Linked DNA regions of Peribacillus sp. FSL E2-0218. The protein of the gene in region 1 interacts with the protein of each later gene in a pairwise test. Links are inferred from orthologs where the notes say so. Each region holds a gene or a part of one and is shown in the gene's direction. Other genes may lie near its edges. The genes, in order: leuS and ligA.

Region 1 (11,963 bases):
ATATACAGCCTTGATGATATCATGAATTACACATATGAACTCCCCTTTGAAGGCTGCTTTAAGGTAGCCTGCATCTATCAAGATAATATCGTCATTGACGGGAGAGCCGTAGCCGAGGGGAATACGGATTATATAATGGTGAAGGGCCATCTCGATGATTTTGAAGAAGGCGAGAAACTTCAAATGGGCTTTGCCGAATGGATCGAGCGCTTCATATCGGATCAAGGTGAGAAGTTTTGGGATAAAGGATGATTTGATAAATAACGCTGATAATCCTCTCGTGTTTTGTTCAAACTAAGCAAGATGATTACAAATCATCCAAATGATACGCGAAGGAGAGGGTTTGAAATGGCAACCAGACAATCCGTCGATCATTTTTTAGAGCAATGTGAAGGAGCTCTCCATTTTGCAGAGTATGAGTTTAACGAGGCTTCACGGCAAGAGCATTATGATGATGAACAATTTCAAAATTCGCAAAGGTATATCGAAGAGGCTTTGACGGATATGGAACGCTTGTATGCCAGTTCGAATGACCAGCAACGGGAAATGCTTTCGCGGATGAAGCAGCAGTTGAACGAATTGAAAAATGAAATGATCGTACTTCGACATTAAGAACAGGGGGCCATGATTTCATGGCTCCCTTTTTGCACGATTTTTTCGGAATTCGCATATATAATGAAAAACCTGTCGATAATGTTTAGGTACGGCTATTGCAATTATCGGTGAAATTGACTAGAATGAAATAAAATCCAATATTCTCATAAAGACTATGATGAGGAACAGTAGCGATTTTATTCCAGCAAAGAGAGTTGACGGGTGGTGCAAGTCAACCTGGGATGATTGTGAACTCGCCTTGGAGTTTCAGGTGTGAAGGTGAAAAGTAATGCCTGACGAACCAATCCACGTTACGGATGTTTAAGCTGGGCGGATTTTAGCTATCGCCAATGTGGGTGGTACCGCGGGAAGATATACATAATCCTCTCGTCCCTATTTTGGGATGAGGGGTTTTTTATTGTTTTTTATACGGAATAAGGAGGAAATCAAATGAGTTTTGACCATAGAAGCATAGAAACGAAATGGCAGCATTACTGGGAGGGCAACAAGACATTCAAGACGGGCGAAGAAAGCGGTAAACGCAAATTCTACGCCCTTGATATGTTCCCATATCCTTCAGGGGCAGGTCTTCATGTAGGACACCCGGAAGGTTACACGGCAAGCGATATTTTAGCCAGGATGAAGCGGGCCCAAGGATATAATGTCCTGCATCCGATCGGCTGGGATGCCTTTGGACTTCCGGCAGAGCAATATGCAATCGATACGGGAAATGACCCAGCTGAATTCACGGAGCACAACATCAACACGTTCCGTCGCCAAATCAAGGCACTTGGTTTTTCTTATGACTGGGATCGTGAAATCAATACGACGGATCCTGACTATTACAAATGGACGCAATGGATTTTCTTGAAGTTATATGAAAAAGGCTTGGCTTATATTGATGAAGTGGCCGTTAACTGGTGTCCAGCACTTGGCACGGTCTTGGCGAACGAAGAAGTCATCGATGGGAAAAGTGAGCGGGGAGGCCATCCGGTCGAGCGCCGTCCGATGAAGCAATGGATGCTTCGCATCACGGCTTATGCAGACCGCTTGATCGACGATTTGAATGATGTGGATTGGCCGGAAAACATCAAGGATATGCAGCGTAACTGGATTGGGCGTTCCGAGGGAGCGGAAGTTACTTTCCATATCGACGGCTTTGATGATACCTTCACGGTGTTCACGACCCGTCCTGATACGTTATTCGGGGCAACTTATGCCGTATTGGCCCCGGAACATCACTTTGTCGATAAAATTACGACAGCTGAACAAAGAGATGCAGTTGAGGCTTATTTGGATGAAGTGAAGCATAAAAGCGATTTGGAAAGAACCGACTTGGCAAAAGATAAATCAGGCGTTTTCACGGGGGCTTATGCGATGAACCCGGTAAACGGCGAAAAAATGCCGATCTGGATTGCCGATTATGTGCTGATCAGCTACGGAACGGGTGCGATCATGGCCGTTCCTGCGCATGATGAACGTGATTATGAATTTGCTGTCAAGTTCGACTTGCCGATCAAGGAAGTCGTCGCTGGCGGGGATGTCACGAGTGAAGCGTATACAGGCGATGGCCTTCATGTGAATTCGGAATTCCTTGATGGGTTGGATAAAGAAGAAGGCATTTCAGCCATGATCAAATGGCTGGAAGAAAAAGAAATCGGTACGAAGAAAATTACCTACCGTCTTCGCGACTGGTTATTCAGCCGTCAGCGTTACTGGGGTGAACCGATCCCGATCATCCATTGGGAAGATGGGACGATGTCTGCACTGAAGGAAGAGGAACTTCCGTTGATTTTACCGAAAACGACAGACATCAAGCCTTCAGGGACAGGGGAATCTCCACTTGCGAACATTGCGGAATGGGTGAACGTAACCGATGAAAACGGACGGAAAGGGCGCCGCGAGACGAACACGATGCCGCAATGGGCAGGCAGCAGCTGGTACTTCCTTCGTTATATCGACCCGGATAACACGGAAGCGTTGGCAGATCCCGAAAAATTGAAAGAGTGGATGCCGGTCGACATTTATATTGGCGGTGCCGAGCATGCGGTGCTTCACTTGCTGTACGCGCGTTTCTGGCATAAATTCTTGTATGATATCGGCGTCGTGCCAACGAAGGAGCCATTCCAAAACCTATTTAACCAAGGAATGATCCTTGGCGAGAATAATGAAAAAATGAGTAAATCAAAAGGAAATGTCGTGAACCCGGATGATATCGTTGAAAGCCATGGTGCCGATACACTTCGCATGTATGAAATGTTCATGGGACCATTGGATGCATCGATTGCCTGGTCGACAAACGGGCTGGATGGTTCGCGCAGGTTCCTCGACCGTATCTGGCGTTTATTGGTCAACGAGGATGGAACATTAACGGATAAGCTGACCGAAACGGATGACACGGGCAAGCTTGAGAAGGTCTATCATCAAACGGTTAAAAAAGTGACCGAGAACTATGAAGAATTGAAATTCAATACGGCAATTTCACAATTGATGGTATTCATCAATGACGCGTATAAAGCGGATTCGCTTCCTAAAGTATATGTCGAGGGCTTCGTCAAACTGCTTGCACCGGTTGCACCGCATATTGCCGAAGAGCTTTGGTCCAAACTGGGTCACTCCGAAAGCATCACATACGGAACATGGCCGGCCTTCGATGAAGCGAAGCTAGTGGATAACGAAGTCGAAATCGTCATCCAAATCAACGGAAAAGTCAAAACGAAACTGATGGTGCCAACTGACACCACGAAAGAAAAACTGGAAGAAATCGCGATGGGCGATGACTCCATCAAAGAACAAATCGACGGGAAAACGATTCGCAAAGTCATTGCCGTGCCTGGCAAATTAGTGAATATCGTCGCTAATTAAAAGCAATCGAAGGAAAACTGCTCCGCGCGAGTTTCGTGCCGGGGCAGTTTTTTTGTGGCCCAAACAGGACTTAAGTCTTGTTTGGAACAGCCCGGTTTTAGATGAAATCATCAGTGGTTGTCCGTAATTTTCCAATTATGTCGCTAACTTGGTACATGGGAATCATTTTTCGGTTCGCCGTTCACATATATCAACATTTCACATGGAAAAGGGAAAAAATTGGTTGATAAAATCTTATAGTGTGATAATTTGGTATAGTACTATATTTTTTTAACCAAATATTGGAGGTAAAAGCGTGAAACTTAACCATGTTAGTAGATTGACAGCGTTTGTACTTATTTTTGCCTTGATTTTCAGTTTGATGATTCCGCAAAATTCACAAGCTGTAACTACATCAATTGAAAATGTCAAAACGATTAAAAATGGGGATACATTGGACGGGAAGTTCAATGAACCGGATGTTCACTGGTACCAAATCAACCCGACAGCAGAAGAAATACAAAAGTTTTCCCATATTGAGTTTGAGGTCGATTCGGATAAAATTTTGAATATATCCGTCTATTCAAGTAAGGAAAAAGCCGAAAAGGATGAGAGCAACTATTGGTTTTCTTCTTATCCGGATGAAAAAGCCGTCATTGATTTCCCATATGCCTGGGAAGGAACGTATTATGTGAAAGTTGAATATTTAGGCGAAACGGATGATGAAGGAAATCCAATCCCGGATGCCAAAAATGAAGCGGGATATTCCATCAATGCCCATTCGGTAACCTTGCCGCCATCCGCTGGGGAAGAGGAGATGGGACTTGAAGAATGTCCGGTCGAAGTGAGTGCGTACGACAAGAAAACGGGTGAATCATTGTTGAAATCACTCCGTGTGTTTAGAGATGAAGTTCTCACGACGTCGTCTGAGGGACGCAGCCTTTCTTCTTTATACTATAAGGCTTCGCCATTCCTTGCCTATCATCTGGCTAGCAATAAAAAAGCGAGGGATGCCGCGTATAAATATTTAGTCGAGATTAAGCCGCTGATTGATGATCTAAATGAAAACGGAGCAAGCAGCACCGCAGTCATTGAAAAAGGCAAACAGCAAGAAGCAATTAAAGAATTGTACACTATGGCTGCGGATGCCGCACCGGCTGGATTGAAAAAGGATATGGAAAGCCTGGCAAAGAAAATCGATCTTGAGGATCTTGCAGGGGTAAAGGTAGTCGATATCGCAAGTAAAGCGGGAATCGAGCTGCCAGCTTCAAAAAATACAAAAAACAAATACATCGTCAAACTTAAACCTGGGAAGTCATTAAGCTCCTTCCAATCCAAGGTAAGCGGAAAAGGATATGGAAAACTGTCGACTCCCGAGAAGCAAGAGCCAATGTATGATGATATGTACGTCGTGGAGTTAAAGAGCCAAGCCAAGATGAGCGCATCAGCTCTATCATCGATCGAAAACCTTTCAGAAGTGGAATATATTGAGCCGGTCAAAACGTATAAAGCTCTTTCAGCCGATATTCAGTCACCGTATCAATGGTCGTTGAATAATCCTGGTGGAGAAGAAGGCATCAAGGGCGCGGACATCGATAACGAAAAACTGCAAGCCTTGATTAAAAAACGTAATTTAAAGGAAACATTGGTGGCGGTCGTCGACACGGGTGTCGATGATTCACTGGCTGATTTGCAAGATCGTGTCCGCATGGACTTAGGCAAGAATTTCATCGATAAAAAAGGCAATGCCATCGATGACAATGGCCATGGAACACATGTATCCGGCATCATCGCTGCCAAAGCGGATAACGGATATTCGATGCAAGGAATCAATCCATTAGCGAAAATCATGCCTGTAAAGGTGCTTGATTCTTCAGGCTATGGAGATAACGAGAAAATTGCACTGGGCATTAAATATGCCGTCGATCACGGTGCCAAGGTAATAAACTTAAGTTTGGGCGGAGAATACAGCAGGACGATCGAATATGCCTTGAAGGAAGCAGCTGCGAAGAATGTAATGGTTATCGTGGCAAGCGGTAATGATGGGGTGGAAGCTCTATCTTATCCGGCATCATCCAAATATGCGATTTCCGTCGGTGCAACCAATGCTCTTGACTTAGTATCCGATTATTCCAATTATGGATTCCAATTGGACATGGTCGCCCCTGGGACAGCCATCCCAAGCCTTGTCCCTAATGGAAACGTTACGTATATGGATGGTACGTCGATGGCAGCTCCGCATGTTGCGGCAGCTACAGCGCTGTTATTATCCGCAAACCCTGGATTGAAGGTGAATGAAGTAAGGCAAATCCTTCATGATACCTCCGAATATGTGAAATTCGAAGAAGAAGATAATGCTTACCCTACTGAGGAATATGAAGATGAAGATGGAGAAATCATCATTCCTCAAGAGGAACTGCCTGTCGGTAAAGATTTAGTATCAGGATACGGAAGATTGAATGCTTTCAGTGCACTAAGTGCTGTGGATTTACAAGCAAAGGTCAACTCTGTATTCGATAATAAAACAACCCTGACTGGAACGGCTAAAAAAGGTTCGGCGATCGAAGTGAAAAGCGGAAGTAAATCACTAGGTAAAGCAACGGCGGCTGCTAACGGAACGTTCACTATCAAGATTCCGGTCCAAAAAGCGGAGCAGATGCTGACTGTGCATATCTCTGATTCTGCCAAACTGGCAACTTCTTCAATCAAAGTATTCGTGAACAAGGGTGCAACCCCTGCTAAGCCAACCGTTAAGCCTGTCAGCGACAAAGACGTGTATGTAACGGGTCAATCGCAAGCCGAGGTGAAAGTCACGGTCAAAAACAGTGCGAAAAAAGTGATCGGCTCAGCAAACACGGACAGCAAAGGAAATTTCAAAGTCAAAATCAGCAAACAAAAGGCCGGCTCCAAACTGTCGGTCACAGCAACTGATCTAGCAAAACGCGAAAGCAAGGCAGCAGCCGTGACGGTTCTCGATAAAACCGCCCCGGATGCACCGAAAGTGAATGAAGTAAGCGACAGCGCCACCAAAGTAACAGGTAAAGCGGAAGTGAGCTCAACCGTTACCGTGAAGTACAACAATAAAAGCATCGGAACGGCAACCGTTGATAAGAAGGGGAACTACTCCGTCAAAATCAGCAAGCAAAAAGCAGGATCCGTGTTATATGTCTCAGCCAAAGACAAAGCGGGCAATACAGGAAAAGCAACAAAGGTAACAGTGAAAGATAAAACCGCACCATCCGCACCGAAAGTGAATGAAGTGAATGACAAAGCAACAAAAGTAACAGGTAAAGCGGAAGCGGGTTCAAAAGTTACCGTAAAGCAAAACAATAAAAACATCGGAACGGCAACCGCTGATAAGAAGGGGAACTACTCCGTCAAAATCAGCAAGCAAAAAGCAGGGTCCGTGTTATATGTCTCAGCAAAAGATAAAGCAGGCAATACAGGAAAAGCAACAAAAGTAACCGTGAAAAAATCCAAATAGCAATGCGCGAAGGCCGTTTAACGAATATGTTAAACGGCCTTTTTGTTGTGGGAAAAAAGGGAGGCTCCGCTCCATCAGCGATGCTATGAGCTTGGAGTGAAATTTCAAATATGGTATTTCCCGTTTTAATATTGGAACTTCATATACTCTCTTTTCCAGTATGATGAATCTTTACTGGATCAAAGGAGATGAGCGAAAGAACATGGATGAAAAAAATAAGAGTAATAGCATTAGGGACCATTTTAGCTTGCTCGATTGGGTTAGGAACACTATCAGTTGAGGCTGGAAATGAGAATAACAAGTATTCATTTACAATTCAGAAGGATCAAAAAAATTCGTACACAGGCACAGAGTATCGTCAAACGACTACAGAACGGAATACATGGAAAGTGAGAATGTATAAATCAACAGAAGGAACTAATACGGTAACGACGTATTGGCTCGAAAAAAGCAACGGCACGAACGTATCTCCTTCAGTTAAAGTTACAGCTGGTAGCGGCGGTTTAAATAGTGGGCGAAATCATTATGTTAAAGGCAATGCAGGTGCGAATGCGGCTAATGTTAGGTTAACGGCTGAGAATAATAATGTGAGTTCTAGCACCTATTCCGTAAACGGATATTGGGATGAAGAGACAGGGAGGATATTACCTGGACAGTATAAAGAATCATACACCACAGAATATAATAAATAAAAAATGATGAATATGGTGATGCTACCTTGGATGATCGTTGATTCAAGGTGGCCTTATAAAGGGAGACTAAATGAATAGTTATTATTATCGATTAACACATAATAAAAAAACAAAGTTCATCGTGTTATGTATAATGGCGATTGTCATGATTGATATCTTTATCTTGATCGGCAATGTTTCAGAATCATGGATCATGCCCCATCTAGCCACTTTTTTAGCGGCAAGTTCATTAGGTCATATGATGCAAATACTACTAATCTGGTTTTTGCCCATTTTTCTATTAATCATGTGCGCCGACAGCTATATTCAAGACTATAAAACAGGCTACCATTATATCGTAGCGACCAAAAAAGGGCGATATGCTTATTATAAAACGATGTTATTGGGAAATATGTCATTTTCCTTTTTAGTGATGGTTGGTTGCTTGCTGTTAAATATGTTCATTGTCTATTTGGTATTCAGGAATGGTGAATTTGACACTGGGTTGACCCCGGATTTATTTCCGGAAAATCCTATATATACACTCGCCAACCAAATGCCTGCTGTCGCCAATGTCGTTTATATCATCATTTTTGGGTTTTACACGAGTTTATGCGCAGGGATGGCGACTGTCCTTAGCTGGTGTTTCCCGGATATGAAGTATACATATCCGTTAAGCTTTGTTATTTGGTTTTCACAAATTTTAGGACTGAATTATTCATTGGCCATGATCATCCAGCCTTTTAACGAAGTGACCTTGGAAGCTTTCGGGTTGATTTTCTTTAGATCGACCATCCTGTTTTTAGCGATCATCACGGCCGGGTTTCTGTATAAGGTGAAAAGTGATGAAATCTAATCAAAAAAAAGTGTATGTATCCCTGCTGCTATGTTTTTTATTTGGATGTTTATGGATGACCTATAATATTCATTATTTAAAAATCAAGCAGCTAGATCCAGCGTATCCATTGATCATTGATGTAAGTGGAAGTGTAGAAGGCTATCTCTCGGTTAAAAATTTATTGATCACATATATGATTCCTTTGTTACTGTTTTATCGTTTTTTTATTGAAGATGAGCATCCGCACAGGATCGTTCGCTTCACATCCAGAATTGATTTGTATCGTAGACGGACGATCCAAGTTTTTATCAGTTCGTTTATCTTTGCGTTCAGCATCTTATTGATTCATTTCGCAGCTGTGTTCCTATTTGATCGATTTCATTTTGTATCTTCGGATTTTTGGAAACTAACACTTCTTAATCTAGCATTATTGACGTGTATCTATTTCTCGATTGGCCTGCTTTATTATTTCATTTTTGATTATTCCAATTCAATCATGGCGATGGCAGCGACCTTTTGTATTTGTTTTTTCTTATATGTAATGAAGAGTCAGCTGAATCTGGCATGGGGCCCTGCCAGTGATGCAAATGTAATCGATCCTTTTTTAAGCAGCGGAATGACCGGATATCAATCGTTGATTTTGTTAGGAAAAGAGGTATCGCTATCTCTCGTGATGGCTTTACTTGGGCTGTTTGCAATAGAGGAAAAAGATTTCCTGGTTGGTGTTTCCGATGACTAAACGTATCTTCTTACTGATGTTGATCATCATCTTGTTGCAAATTTTATTATTTGATTATTTTGATGGCTCTATTGCCGATCTTACGGGATATATGATCGTTAGCGGAGTTCCGGTCAGTAATAAGTTTGTTGTATTGGGAACATGGTATATGTTCTTTGCTGGCTTGAGCTTTTTATCGCTCGGTTATATGCGGAAGTATATTTCCGGTTATGGCGTGTACCTGATGATCAGGGAAAAAAGCAGGGTGAAGCTTGGATTTAGAAGAATCGGTAATCTAATGATTCTTATATTTGGATTATCTTCCATCCAGTTTCTTTTCTCGATCGTATTCGCTTTTATAACTAATGAGGAGCAGGCTTTTTTTTATGATGATTTTCAATCATTCATCTGGATAGCGAGTCTTTATATGTTGTCCAATTTTGTCTTGATTTTCATCCAAATGGCACTTCAGCTGCATGTTACGGAGGAAGTAGCTTTATTGCTGACAAATGTTTATGTGCTTGTTTCGGTCACTTTGGGCGGAGTTCTTTTATCTGCGCAAAAGCTGACGTGGTTACTCTATTTTTTGGTTCCCAATTTCGGGATGTATGTAAGAAGTGATGTCCTTGAAATGGGCGGAATATCAGCAGTACATGCTTATATTGTACTAACCGTAATGACGCTCATTTTAACTGTTTTAACATATGGACGATTAAAGAAAATCGATTTAATTTAACGAGGTGCACAATGACGACAATACGAATTCGCTCTTTACATAAAAAGATAAGGAAGAAAACTCTTTTGCATGATATCAATTATGAGTTTAACAGCGGGAAAATATATGGTTTGTATGGAAGGAATGGCTCCGGTAAAACGATGCTGCTTAGAGCGATGGCAGGCTTGCTCATGCCAAGCTCAGGAGAAATTGCCATAGACGAAAAAATCCTTCATAAAGATATTTCCTTTCCGGCTAATAGTAGTGTCATTATTGAAAACACTTCGCTGCTGCACCAGTATGATGCTTATACGAATCTGAAAATATTAGCGAAAATCAGGAACATCGCCACGGATGAAGATATTAAAGTTAATATAAGAAGAGTCGGCCTTGATCCGGAATCGAGAATGAAGGTAGGGAAATTTTCGTTAGGAATGAAGCAGCGTCTAAGTGTCGCTCAAGCGATATTTGAAAAACCGGACATCTTGTTATTGGATGAACCGACCAATGCGATTGACGAAGAAGGAGTTACGCTAGTTTATCGCATTTTGAAGGAAGAAAAAGAGCGCGGCGCACTCATTCTGCTGACAAGCCATCATAAACAAGACCTGGAAGCATTAGCCGATGAATATATAAAGATGGATAATGGAGGCATCGTCCTTGACTCTAAATAAAACCATAGCCGCGTTAACCTTACTCGTATTAATAAGCGGATTTCTTATTTATAAAGTGTACATTGTTCCTTCAGAGATGAATGCCGATCATAGAAATACGGAAAATAATACAGCTTCCTATAAGGTGTTGGAGTCACAAAACATCATCGTCGGAAAGGATATCGATCAGGGCCATTATGACATTAAAGCCCTCGATAGTGAAGCGGAGTTTTTTGGCGATAAAATGCACAAAAATGCTGTTTTACATGCAAGGCCTTTTTATCTAAATTCGAAAATGTCGATTAAAGGGAAGATTGAATTCAAGCCTTCTGAATTTAAAAAAGTCGTGAAAAAAAATCAACAAATCATCATGAAAGATCCTGGTCATTATGTGGTCGGTACAGAGATACCATCGGGGAATTATCTACTATCAAGAACAAGCGATAAAATCCGAGTGTTTGTCGATATAAAAGATGAAACGCAAACCGAAAGCTTGCTGACGATTCAATGGGAAATCGGTGAAAAAGTGAAAAAGCCAATCGTGCTCGAACTGAAAAAGGGCTATAACGTCTATATTGATAAAACGGGAAAAGAGGGCTATATCTCAAATGCAGGTAATTTGATATTGGAGGTAAACGCGCAGGAAAACGAATAGTGCACTGGTCAATGTAAAATTAAAGATGAAAGTTAATCTATAAGGTAAGGGACCCTAATTGGGTCCCTTAATGCATTTTAGTTGTTCACGAGTAATGAGTTGTTAAAAAGCGAAGGCCGATCCTTTTAAATAAAATAGGGTGCTTGCTAATTCCCATACATGTACAATAAGGTAAGGATTTTCGTTCAACTAAAAGGCGGAATTTAAAAATAAAAGGAGGATGGATGATGATTGAACTACAATATTTCGAGCGCTCAGATATAGAACAATTAATAAATTGGATACCTTCAGCTGAATTTGCATTGCAATGGGGTGGTCCTGCATTCCAATATCCGTTAACGGAAGAGCAACTAGAAAAATACCTTGAACAAGCGAACAAAGAAGATTCTGATACATATATTTACAAAGTAATCGACCAAGACTTACAAAAAGTGATTGGACACATTTCTTTAGGGAAAGTCGACCGAGTTCATAGATCAGCGAGAGTAGGGAAGGTATTGGTCGGTTCACCAGAAGTAAGAGGAAAAGGGATTGGTTTTGAAATGATGAAAGCCATTTTGACAATTGCGTTTGAAGAACTAAAACTACATAAGGTAACCTTAGGTGTTTTTGATTTTAATACATCTGCGATTCGTTGTTATGAAAACGCTGGATTTGTTAGAGAAGGATTTTTAAGGGATGCTCGTAAAAATGGTGATGAATACTGGAATTTGATTGAAATGGGTGTTCTAGAAAACGAATGGCGTGAAATGAATAAAAGATAGAGGATCGGGATTACAGCTGCATGATCC
Region 2 (11,813 bases), 4.1 Mb from region 1 along the record:
GAGGAACGGATGGCGTCACGCTTGAGAATGTTCTTCATCTAATGGCACGGATCAGACGGTATACCGTCCCATGCGTAATGGAGATTTCTTCTGTTGAAACGGTGACGCCTGGCTTCGATTTATATTTCATTCCGAGTGTCCTCAATAGCTCCAACCCCGATTGGATGATGAAGCTGCATCAGCAAGCAGTTAAAGAATACGGATATTTGTTGAATTGGGATGAGATTTTCGTTGAAGGCTATTGCATCCTGAATCCTGATTGTAAAGCGGCGCAATTGACGAAAGCCGATACTGATCTGGATCTGGATGATGTGGGGGCTTACGCAATGATGGCCGAAAAGATGTTCAACTTGCCGATTTTTTACCTGGAATATAGCGGGGCTTATGGAAATGTCCAGATGGTGGAAGCTGCCAAAGAGAACTTGGACAATACCGTCTTATTTTATGGCGGCGGAATAAAGTCGGTTGCACAGGCAAAAGAGATGGCGCAGTTTGCGGATGTCATCGTTGTCGGTAATGTGATTTATGAGGATTTGAAGGTGGCACTTGCCACAGTTTCAGCAGTTAAATGAAAAAACGGAATAAATGTAGTATACTAAAACGAAAACGAATGTTCGTATAGGCGGTGTGATAATGCAATATTTAGCGGAAAAATTACTAACAGGTTTGAACCAACAGCAACAAAAAGCAGTGAAATCCACAGATGGTCCACTTTTGATCATGGCTGGAGCTGGCAGTGGAAAGACGCGTGTGCTGACTCACCGGATAGCTTACTTGATGGTCGAGAAGGAAATAGCACCTTGGAATATCCTTGCCATTACGTTCACCAATAAAGCGGCACGTGAGATGAAAGAGAGGATTCGCGCCATTCTGGGCGGTGCCTCGGAGGATATCTGGATTTCGACGTTCCACTCGATGTGTGTCCGCATTTTGCGCAGGGATATTGATCGAATCGGATATAATAGGAATTTCTCGATATTGGATACGACCGATCAGCAATCGGTCATCAAGCAGATCATGAAGGAACGGAACATGGATACGAAGAAATATGATTACCGTGCCATATTAGGCAGCATCAGTTCAGCGAAAAATGAATTGGTCGGTCCGGAAGAATATATGAAGACTGCATCGGAGTTCTTCACTAAAATAACGGCCGAGGTATATACGGAGTATCAAAAACGGCTGCGGAAAAATTCAGCACTCGATTTCGATGACTTGATCATGATGACGATCCAATTGTTCCAACTTGTCCCGGAAGTGCTTGAATACTATCAGCGCAAGTTCCAATATATCCATGTGGATGAGTATCAAGATACGAACAGGGCACAATATATGCTTGTTAAACTACTGGCTTCACGCTTCCGTAACCTCTGTGTCGTCGGGGACTCAGATCAATCGATCTATCGCTGGCGCGGTGCGGATATTGCAAATATCCTTTCATTTGAAAAGGATTATCCGAATGCCAACATGATTTTTCTTGAACAGAATTACCGCTCGACGAAAAAGATTTTGGAAGCGGCGAATAAGGTCATCGATAACAATCAAAACCGCAAGCCGAAAAATCTCTGGACCGAGAATGCCGATGGCAATAAGCTATTCTATTACCGTGCGGATAATGAACAGGGTGAAGCGCAGTTCGTAGCCGGGAAGATCAATGAGCTGGTTCAGGACGGCAGCAGGAAATATTCCGATATAGCGATTCTTTACAGGACAAACGCACAATCACGTGTAATGGAGGAAGTTCTGCTCAAATCCAACATAAATTATGCCATCGTCGGAGGCACCAAGTTCTATGACCGTAAAGAGATCAAGGACTTACTTGCCTACCTCCGCCTTATTGCCAATCCTGATGATGATATCAGCCTTCGCCGTGTGATCAATGTACCAAAACGCGGAATTGGCGCAACCTCCATGGATAAAGTCGCGGATTATGCAAACCAATATGATGTTTCCATTTATAAAGCTCTTGAATCCGTGGAAATGGTCGGGATAAGCGGGAAGGCCACCAAGGCAGCAAGGGAATTCCATACGTTGATCACGAACTATACAAATCAGCAAGAGTACTTATCTGTGACGGAACTGGTGGAAGAAGTGATTAAGAAAACCGGTTACCGAGAGATGCTGCAGGCAGAAAAAACGATCGAATCACAAAGCCGGCTTGAAAATATAGACGAGTTTTTATCCGTTACGAAAGCATTCGAAAGCAACAGTGACGACAAGTCTTTGGTTGGCTTTCTAACAGATCTGGCGTTAGTGGCCGATATTGACCAACTTGATGAGAATGCAGAAGAGTCTACAAATACGGTAACGTTGATGACGCTACATTCAGCGAAGGGGTTGGAATATCCTGTAGTCTTTTTACTGGGACTTGAGGAAGGTGTTTTCCCTCATAGCCGTTCGCTAATGGATGAAGAGGAAATGGAGGAAGAACGCCGTCTTGCTTATGTAGGAATTACAAGGGCTGAGAATGAGCTATTCATGAGCAATGCCCAAATGCGGACATTGTATGGGCGTACGAGCATGAATCCCGTTTCACGTTTCATCGGTGAAATACCGGCGGAGCTGCTTGAAGACCTGAAACCGAAGCCGGCTCCAAGGGCAAGGCAAACCCCTTTCAGTTCTTCAGCAAGGGCCAGCACTTCTTCAGCTGCGACAAGAAAAGCACCTGCATTCGGCAGGGCTGTTTCTGCACCATCTGCCACGGGCGGTGAAGAGATTGGCTGGGCTGTCGGTGACCGCGCCTCTCATAAGAAGTGGGGTGTAGGAACCGTAGTGAGCGTCAAAGGGGAAGGCGAAGGAAAGGAATTGGATATTGCATTTCCAAGTCCAATTGGCATCAAGCGCCTATTGGCAAAATTTGCACCAGTTGAAAAAGCTTAAGCTATTATTATGCGAATACTGGTAAAGAATAGGGATATCTGACTTTAGACACCGCTCTTCCATATTGAAGTGCGGTGGAGTCTTCTTTAGAAAGGATTGAACGTATGGACTTAAAAGCTGCAGAGAAGAAAGTGCTAGAACTGCAAACGTTATTGAACCAATATAGTTATGAATATTATGTGATGGACCAGCCGTCAGTGCCTGATGCCGAATATGACCGATTGCTCCGTGACCTCATTGAGTATGAAGAGAAATTTCCTGAGCTGCAAACGCAAGACTCACCGACACAGCGGGTCGGCGGAGCGATTTTGGACATGTTCGAAAAAGTGGAGCACTCCACACCGATGCTTAGCTTGGGAAATGCTTTCAATGAAAGTGACTTACGCGATTTCGATAGGAAGGTCCGCCAAGCTGTAGGTGATGATTTTTCCTATGTTTGTGAATTGAAAATAGATGGACTTGCCGTCACGCTGCAATATGAGAATGGATATTTCGTAAGAGGGGCAACCCGGGGAGACGGAACGATTGGTGAGGATATTACGGCAAATCTAAAAACGATCAAGTCGATTCCTTTGAAGCTACGGGAGCCGATTTCTTTAGAGGTGCGCGGCGAGGCATTCATGCCGAAAAAATCATTCGAATCTCTGAATATGGTTAAGGAGGAACGTGGTGAAGAACCGTTTGCAAACCCACGGAATGCGGCTGCAGGCTCGTTAAGGCAGCTTGATCCAAAGCTTGCAGCAAAACGGAACCTCGATATTTTCCTTTATGCGATTGCTGATTTGGGTGAAACGGGAGTTATCAGCCAAAGTGAGGGCTTGGATCTATTGGATCGCTTAGGGTTCAAGACCAATCGGGAAAGAAAAACATGCTTCAATATAGAGGAAGTGCTAGCCTATATAGTAGAATGGACGGAGCAGCGGCCAAACTTAGCCTATGATATCGATGGGATTGTCGTAAAGGTGAATTCCCTTGAACAACAGGATGAATTAGGTTACACTGCCAAAAGCCCGCGTTGGGCCATCGCTTATAAATTCCCGGCTGAAGAAGTCATAACGACGCTAAGGGAGATCGAGCTGAATGTGGGCCGTACGGGTGTCTTGACGCCGACTGCTGTTTTGGATCCCGTTCGGGTTGCAGGCACGACCGTACAGCGGGCATCACTGCATAACGAAGATTTGATTCGAGAAAAGGATATCAGAATCGGAGACCAAGTGGTCGTGAAAAAAGCCGGTGATATCATTCCAGAGGTGGTCAATGTACTGGCGGAGCGCCGGACTGGCGATGAATTGGAGTTCCAGATGCCGACTGAATGCCCGGAATGCAGCAGTGAACTCGTCCGTCTGGATGGGGAGGTTGCCTTACGCTGCATCAATCCGAAGTGTCCGGCGCAAATACGGGAAGGCCTGATTCACTTTGTATCCCGGACGGCTATGAATATTGATAGTCTAGGTGAGAAAGTGATCAGCTTGCTGTTTAAAGAAGAACTGATACAAGATGTGGCTGATATTTATAAGCTTACATATGATCAATTGATCGCATTGGAACGGATGGGCGATAAATCGGTCAATAAACTCCTTCAAGCGATCGAGGCTTCGAAATCCAATTCCTTGGAAAAATTACTATTCGGGTTAGGGATTCGGCATGTTGGGTCGAAAGCGGCAAAAACACTGGCCCGGGAATTTGGCACGATGGAAGCCTTAAGCAAGGCAAGCCGTGAGGAATTAACGTCCATTAATGAAATAGGCGATAAGATGGCAGACTCCATCGTCGCATATTTTGAGTTGGAAGAAGTCCATGCATTATTGAATGAGCTGGAAGCGGCCGGTGTGAATCTAGCTTATAAAGGGGCAAGAGCTGTTCCTGTTGAGGAAATCGATTCGTTTTTTGCCGGGAAAACGGTTGTGTTAACTGGTAAATTGCATCAGCTAACACGTAATGAAGCAAAAGAAAAATTAGAGGCGCTTGGCGCTAATGTTGCCGGAAGTGTCAGTAAGAAAACCGATTTGGTCGTGGCTGGGGAAGATGCCGGATCAAAACTGGATAAAGCCGAAAGTTTAGGCGTCCTGGTTTGGGATGAAGAGAGACTGATTGAGGAACTAAAAAAATAAGAGGTGTAGCTATGAGGAAACACTCTGTTTTGGGGATGGTCCTGATACTGCTTCTTGCTGGGTGTGCGCCTAGTTTTGAGGATAAGCAAGAGGTAGTTAAAGACTCCAAAGACAAAAAAGAAACGGCAATCATTCCGAAGTATAAGATTTCGGAAGAATATTATCAAACAATCCTTCCGTTTGAGCCATCAAAAGCCCGCGGTTTGGTCGTATCGAATTTGAATACCCGCTATGATATTGAAGAATTCGAAAATGGACTGATGAGGCTGGCCCAAACTCAATTCGACCCGGAGGAATATCTATTCCAAGAGGGACAAATGCTTAGCAGCTCCACGATTTCCTCCTGGCTTAACAGGAAATTCACCAAAAGTCAGCTGCAAGAAAAGGATTTGAAAGCATCAGAAAATCTGGGTTTGAACCCGCTTGATCCCGGTAAAGGTGACATCGATAAGCGGAATGAAGAAAACCCGATCTATCTTGCTCACATTTTAGAACATAATTATTTAGTCAAATCAAAAGACAATTCAGTGAAACTGGGCGGAGTAGTAATAGGCCTTGCGCTGAATTCCGTGCATTATTATCAAAAGGAAGCCTATGGCGCCACGTATGAACAGAAAATCGATAGTAAGAAGCTTAAGCAAGAAGGCGAAAAAATCGCGGCGCAGGTCTTGAAACGTCTCCGTTCGATGGACAAGCTGAAAAACGTCCCGATTACGATTGCCTTGTTCGAACAAAATGAAAAATCCTCAGTGGTTCCAGGGAATTTCATTTCTTATACCAATATCGGTCAGAATTCCAATAGCATCGGAAAATGGAATGACCTGAACGAGGAGTATTTCCTATTCCCTTCTGCAGGTGCTGAAAAAAAATACCGCGATGACGTCAATACCTTCACGAACTTCAAAGAAGATGTTGAAGAATATTTCCCTAACTTTAACGGAGTCATCGGCAGGGCGTTTTATATGGATGACCAATTACAAAGCTTGAACATTGATATTCCCATTCAATTTTATGGGAACTCGGAGGCGATTGGCTTTACCCAATATGTAGCCGGTCTCGTAATGGAACGCTTCCCTAAATATATTTCCGTACAGGTATCGATTACCTCGGTAAATGGACCTGAAGCTCTCATTGTCCGTGAAGCAAATCAAGCCGAACCAACCGTGCATATATATGAATGATAAAAGATGAAGCTTAACAGCTTCGTCTTTTTTTTGAAAGTAAAATAAACGATTATAAAAGCTTCCATATCAGAAAGTGATTTCCTCTAAAAAGGGGGAGGCTTGTCGAATTACACGGATGTTGTGCCATTTCCCCGGAAATTCCGCCAACTTTCTCATATTTCCCGGAAAATATCTGATTTTGCTTATCAAATATTTGAATTTCGACATGGTATCTCCTGTTGCTTTACTGTGTAATAGTTTGATATGATTTAAACGATGATTTTATGGAGAAAAGCGGCGAAATTCAGTCGATTTGGATATTTTTTCGGAGGTGAAGAGAATGTCACGTATTTCAATGGAACAAGTTAAACACGTTGCCCATTTGGCACGTTTGGCCATTACGGAAGAAGAAGCAAAGCAGTTTCAGCATCAGCTTGACCAAATGATTTCATTTGCGGAGCAGTTGAATGAGCTTGATACAGATCAAGTGAACCCGACTTCTCACGTTTTGGATATGAAGAATGTAATGCGGGAAGATGTTGCAAAGCCTGGATTGCCTGTGGAAGAAGTAGTGAAAAATGCACCGGATAGCAAAGAAGGATATATCCGTGTACCATCCATAATTGAATAAGGAGGGACAATGATGTCGTTGTTCGAACAAAAGGTTTCTGAACTGCATGAACGCTTACATAAGAAAGAGATCAGTGTTACTGATCTTGTTAACGAATCGTATAAGCGAATTGGCGAGGTAGAGGGCAAGGTGAAGGCATTTTTGACTCTTGATGAGGAAAACGCCCGCACTCAGGCAAAACAATTGGATGACCAACTCGTAAAAGGCGGGAACGAAGGCGCTTTATTTGGCATGCCAATCGGAGTTAAAGATAATATTGTCACAAAAAATTTACGGACGACTTGTGCGAGCAAAATCTTGGAGAACTTTGATCCGATTTATGACGCAACCGTCGTTCAAAAGTTACAAAAGGCTGAAACGGTGACCATCGGTAAATTGAACATGGATGAATTTGCGATGGGGTCTTCAAATGAGAATTCTGCCTATCAGGCCACACGCAATCCTTGGAACACGGACTATGTACCAGGCGGCTCTTCAGGTGGCTCTGCTGCGTCAGTCGCTTCAGGTGAAGTCTTATTCTCTTTAGGCTCAGATACAGGTGGATCGATTCGCCAACCAGCGGCATACTGCGGCGTAGTCGGCCTGAAGCCTACTTATGGACGGGTTTCCCGTTACGGACTAGTGGCATTCGCATCCTCATTGGACCAAATCGGACCGGTTACAAGAACAGTGGAAGATAATGCCTATTTGCTTGAGGCGATTTCAGGTGTAGATCCAATGGATTCCACCTCAGCCAATTTGGACGTGCCGAATTTTGTGAATTCATTAACAGGCGATGTACGAGGTTTGAAAATTGCCGTTCCTAAAGAATACTTGGGCGAAGGCGTTGGTGAAGAAGCGCGTAACTCCGTTCTTGAAGCGTTGAAAGTATTGGAAGGCCTTGGAGCTGAATGGGAAGAAGTATCCTTGCCTCATTCCAAATATGCCTTAGCTGCTTACTATCTGCTTTCTTCATCCGAAGCCTCGGCGAACCTTTCCCGCTTCGATGGAGTTCGGTTCGGACACCGTACGGATAATGCGGAAACGCTTATTGAAATGTATAAACAAACCCGTGCCGAAGGATTCGGTGACGAAGTGAAACGCCGTATCATGCTAGGGACGTTCTCCTTAAGCTCAGGCTATTATGATGCGTATTATAAAAAGGCTCAAAAAGTACGTACTTTAATCAAGCGGGACTTTGAGGATGTCTTTGAAAAATATGATCTTATCGTTGGCCCGACTACACCAACGCCAGCATTTAAAATCGGTGAAAAAATGGACGACCCATTAACGATGTACGCGAATGATATTTTAACGATCCCAGTGAACCTTGCTGGTGTACCAGGGATATCCGTGCCGTGCGGATTCGGGGCGAATGGGCTTCCGCTTGGACTTCAAATGATTGGAAAGCATTTTGATGAAAGCACGATTTATCGCGCAGCTCACGCATTCGAGCAAGCAACAGATTTTCATAAACAATTTCCTAAGCTGTAAGGGGTGAAAGAAATGGACTTTGAAACGGTAATTGGTTTAGAAGTGCACGTAGAATTAAAAACGGATTCAAAAATATTCTCGGCGAGCCCGAATCATTTCGGTGCCGCTCCGAATAGTAACACGACCGTAATTGACCTAGGCTACCCAGGCGTATTGCCTGTCGTCAATAAAAAGGCTGTTGATTTTGCAATGAAGGCAGCCATCGCACTGAATTGTGAAGTGGCGGAAATTACGAAATTCGACCGGAAAAACTATTTTTACCCGGACAATCCTAAAGCGTACCAAATTTCGCAGTTCGATCAACCAATCGGTGAACATGGCTGGATTGAGATAGAAGTAGGCGGCAAGAAAAAGAAAATCGGCATCACCCGCATCCATATGGAAGAGGATGCAGGAAAGCTGACCCATAAAGGAAACTACTCACTATGTGATTATAACCGTCAGGGAACTCCACTCGTTGAAATCGTTTCCGAACCGGATATCACTTCTCCTGAAGAGGCATATGCCTATCTGGAAAAATTGAAATCGATCATTCAATATACAGGCGTTTCCGATTGCAAAATGGAAGAAGGCTCACTTCGCTGCGATGCCAATATTTCCTTGAAACCTGTCGGGCAAAAGGAATTCGGTACGAAGACCGAATTGAAAAACCTGAATTCCTTCAACTTCGTTCGCAAAGGCTTGGAGCATGAAGAAATCCGCCAAGCGGAAATCTTGAATGAAGGCGGCATAATCGAGCAGGAAACACGCAGGTTCGACGAAGCGACAGGCAGAACGGTCCTGATGAGGATCAAAGAAGGTTCCGATGATTACCGCTACTTCCCGGAGCCAGACTTATTGACGATCCATATCGATGATGAATGGAAAGCGCGCATTGCAGCTGAAATTCCAGAGCTTCCGGATGCCCGGAAAAAACGGTATGTCGAGGAATTCGGCTTACCGGAATACGATGCTGCCGTCTTAACGGTAACGAAAGAAACAGCCGATTTCTTTGAAGCGACAGCAGCGGCCGGTGCAGATGCAAAACTGGCATCCAACTGGATCATGGGCGAGGTTTCCGCATTCTTGAATGCCGAAGGAAAAGAACTGCATGAGGTCCAACTGACGGCCGAATCATTGGCAGGCATGATCAAGCTGATTGAAGACGGGACGATTTCTTCAAAAATCGCTAAAAAAGTTTTCAAGGAATTGATTGAAAATGGCGGGGATGCAGAAACGATCGTCAAGGAGAAGGGACTCGTCCAAATCTCCGATGAAGGAGCATTGTTGACTGCGGTTGAAGAAGCGCTCAATAATAATCCGCAATCAATCGAAGACTTTAAAGCCGGAAAGCAAAAAGCGATCGGCTTCCTTGTCGGGCAGATTATGAAGGCGACGAAAGGACAAGCCAATCCACAGCTTGTTAATAAAATCTTGGTCGAGCAAATCAATAAACGTTAATTTTTGGCCGTACCACTGTTAAAGTGGTACGGTTTTTACTTGATTTGGAATAGGGTTTAACGAGAATAATAAAAGGCAGCCGGCAAGCGAAAAAAAATTTGGAGTTATCTGTAGGGGTAACTCCTTTTTGTGTCGTCTATTACATGAATGTTTAACAGAAAGGAGGAAGAGAAGTGACGGATGAGCTAGTGGAGAAGGTCAGGGCTGGGAATGATCATGCATTCCGGATATTGATTGAAACGTACAAACAGACGATATATCGAACCGTCTATTCCGTTTTGCGCAATCAAAAAGATGCAGAAGATGTAACCCAGGAAGTCTTTATCAAAATCTATACTTCTCTTCCTCAATATAAGAATCAGGGCTTCAAAACTTGGATCACCCGTATAGCCGTCAATCATGCAATCGATCTTAAGCGAAAAAGGCAACGCCAAAAGGAAGAGCCGCATGAGGAAAGATCATCGGAAGCGGATTTGGGCGCATCTGATGATGTCGAGGCTGTTTTTTTTCAAAATGAAAGACGAAAGCAGGTATTGCGCAAGCTGAATGACCTCCCGGAGGGCTATCGTGACGTGGTATATGATTACTACATAAAGGAGAAGACATTCAAGCAAATTGCAGAGGAACAGCAGATCCAAGTGAAGTCTGTCGAGGTTAAGTTATATCGTGCAAGAAATTGGATGAGAAAACATTGGAAAGAGGAGGATTTTTCATGAATCATGTTTCCAAGGCTGGATGGGTTGCTTATTTGGCAGATGAAATGCCCGAGGATATAAAAATAGAATATGAAAATCATCTATACTCCTGTGACGAATGTTTGTCCGTTTATATGGAAGCGATGGAAATGGAAGAGGCCAGCCTGCTCATCGTCGGTGACATTGCAGATTCTGTCATGAAGTCGATCAAACGGGAAAAAGGCGGAGGTGAGGAAGAGGCCACGCAAATCCGGAAAGAGCAATCACTTCGGACGATTGCCAGACATTATCTGATAGCGGCCGGATTCACGGTTTTATTAATGGCCGGCGGAGTATTTCAATCATTGACTGAATACGTGGATTCCGTGGAGACGACCAGTGTGAAGGAAACAAAATCCCTGACAGATGGGATTATCGATAAAACATTCAATTGGATGGACTCGATCGAAAAGAAAAATAAGGAGGGGTTTATTAATGAATAAAAGTCCTGTCATCGCTTTTTTATTATCGTTCCTTCCAGGATTCGGGCATTTTTATCTGGGCAGGACATATAAAGGATTATTTTATTTTCTTGCTGCGTTCGGATTTGGGTTTGGAGGGCTCATGCTTGCATTGATCAGTCATACGGATGCATTCCTGGCCTTTTCCGTAATTGGCATGGTGTTTTACTTCATTAGTATATTTGACTTGGTGGTCACCTCTTTAAGAAATCCGCATGGTGAAGCAGATATGGAGAAAGTGGCTGCCCAGCCGGAAGCGGAAAGATTTTATGTGATCATTCTTTCATTCGTTCCGGGCGTCGGGCATTTTCAGCTTGGCCTCATGAATCGGGGCCTCATTTTTCTCATCGGTTTTTTGGGATTGGGGATTATGGTGGTATTCCTGAGCATGCTGACACAGATGGAGGGTCTGTTAATATTCATGGCGCTATTGCCGGTCATCTGGATTTACAGCTTTTTTGATTCCGTTCAACAGCTGAATAAAAAGCAGCGAGGCGAGGAACTCATCGATCGGACCGTGCTGGAGGATTTCGAGCAAAGGCGGGAAACAGGCAAGAAGAGTAAATCAATTGCAACTTTATTCTCCATCTTCCCTGGGGCCGGCCACTTATATTTGGGCCTGCAAAAACGCGGAATTCAATTGATGGCAGGTTTTTTGTTTGCCATTTACATATTGGATTTGCTCCGGTTGGGCTTCTTCTTTTTCCTTATTCCGATCATCTGGTTTTATAGCTTTTTCGATGGATTGCAAAAAGCCTCGAAAATGGAAGAAGGACCTGTTGAAGATACGCCGATCATTTCAGGAATCGACAACCAACAAAAATGGATAGGGTTCGGTTTGATGGGACTTGGAATCTATTTCTTGACCAGTAATATCATCGTACCTGCGATTGCCCCCCATTTGGATGAATGGATTGGAA

Evidence for each region.
Region 2: the proteins of leuS (region 1) and ligA interact in binary tests that used the Escherichia coli proteins (3 or more experiments, as listed by UniProt). The link is inferred for Peribacillus sp. FSL E2-0218 from one-to-one orthologs.

Annotation. Positions count from the first base shown.
Region 1 is NZ_CP150304.1:4,542,406-4,554,368, reverse strand. Bases 661-3,751 are described here. They hold leuS (leucine--tRNA ligase), read left to right. Parts: upstream 661-1,044; coding sequence 1,045-3,459; downstream 3,460-3,751. Outside these bases: MHI53_RS21930 (SMI1/KNR4 family protein), read left to right, coding at 1-252; MHI53_RS21925 (DUF2524 family protein), read left to right, coding at 349-612; MHI53_RS21915 (Ig-like domain-containing protein), read left to right, coding at 3,755-6,922; MHI53_RS21910 (DUF2712 domain-containing protein), read left to right, coding at 7,111-7,614; MHI53_RS21905 (hypothetical protein), read left to right, coding at 7,685-8,449; MHI53_RS21900 (WxPxxD family membrane protein), read left to right, coding at 8,439-9,170; MHI53_RS21895 (DUF2705 family protein), read left to right, coding at 9,163-9,885; MHI53_RS21890 (ABC transporter ATP-binding protein), read left to right, coding at 9,897-10,538; MHI53_RS21885 (hypothetical protein), read left to right, coding at 10,525-11,172; MHI53_RS21880 (GNAT family protein), read left to right, coding at 11,400-11,936.
Region 2 is NZ_CP150304.1:474,802-486,614, forward strand. The notes cover bases 2,547-5,487. They hold ligA (NAD-dependent DNA ligase LigA), read left to right. Parts: upstream 2,547-2,984; coding sequence 2,985-4,991; downstream 4,992-5,487. Other genes in these bases: pcrA (DNA helicase PcrA), read left to right, coding at 2,547-2,880; MHI53_RS02265 (CamS family sex pheromone protein), read left to right, coding at 5,003-5,487. Outside these bases: MHI53_RS02250 (heptaprenylglyceryl phosphate synthase), read left to right, coding at 1-572; more of pcrA, read left to right, coding at 634-2,546; more of MHI53_RS02265, read left to right, coding at 5,488-6,172; Asp-tRNA(Asn)/Glu-tRNA(Gln) amidotransferase subunit GatC, read left to right, coding at 6,495-6,785; Asp-tRNA(Asn)/Glu-tRNA(Gln) amidotransferase subunit GatA, read left to right, coding at 6,798-8,258; Asp-tRNA(Asn)/Glu-tRNA(Gln) amidotransferase subunit GatB, read left to right, coding at 8,271-9,698; MHI53_RS02285 (sigma-70 family RNA polymerase sigma factor), read left to right, coding at 9,872-10,414; MHI53_RS02290 (hypothetical protein), read left to right, coding at 10,411-10,875; MHI53_RS02295 (TM2 domain-containing protein), read left to right, coding at 10,868-11,813. UniProt on the Escherichia coli protein: DNA ligase that catalyzes the formation of phosphodiester linkages between 5'-phosphoryl and 3'-hydroxyl groups in double-stranded DNA using NAD as a coenzyme and as the energy source for the reaction.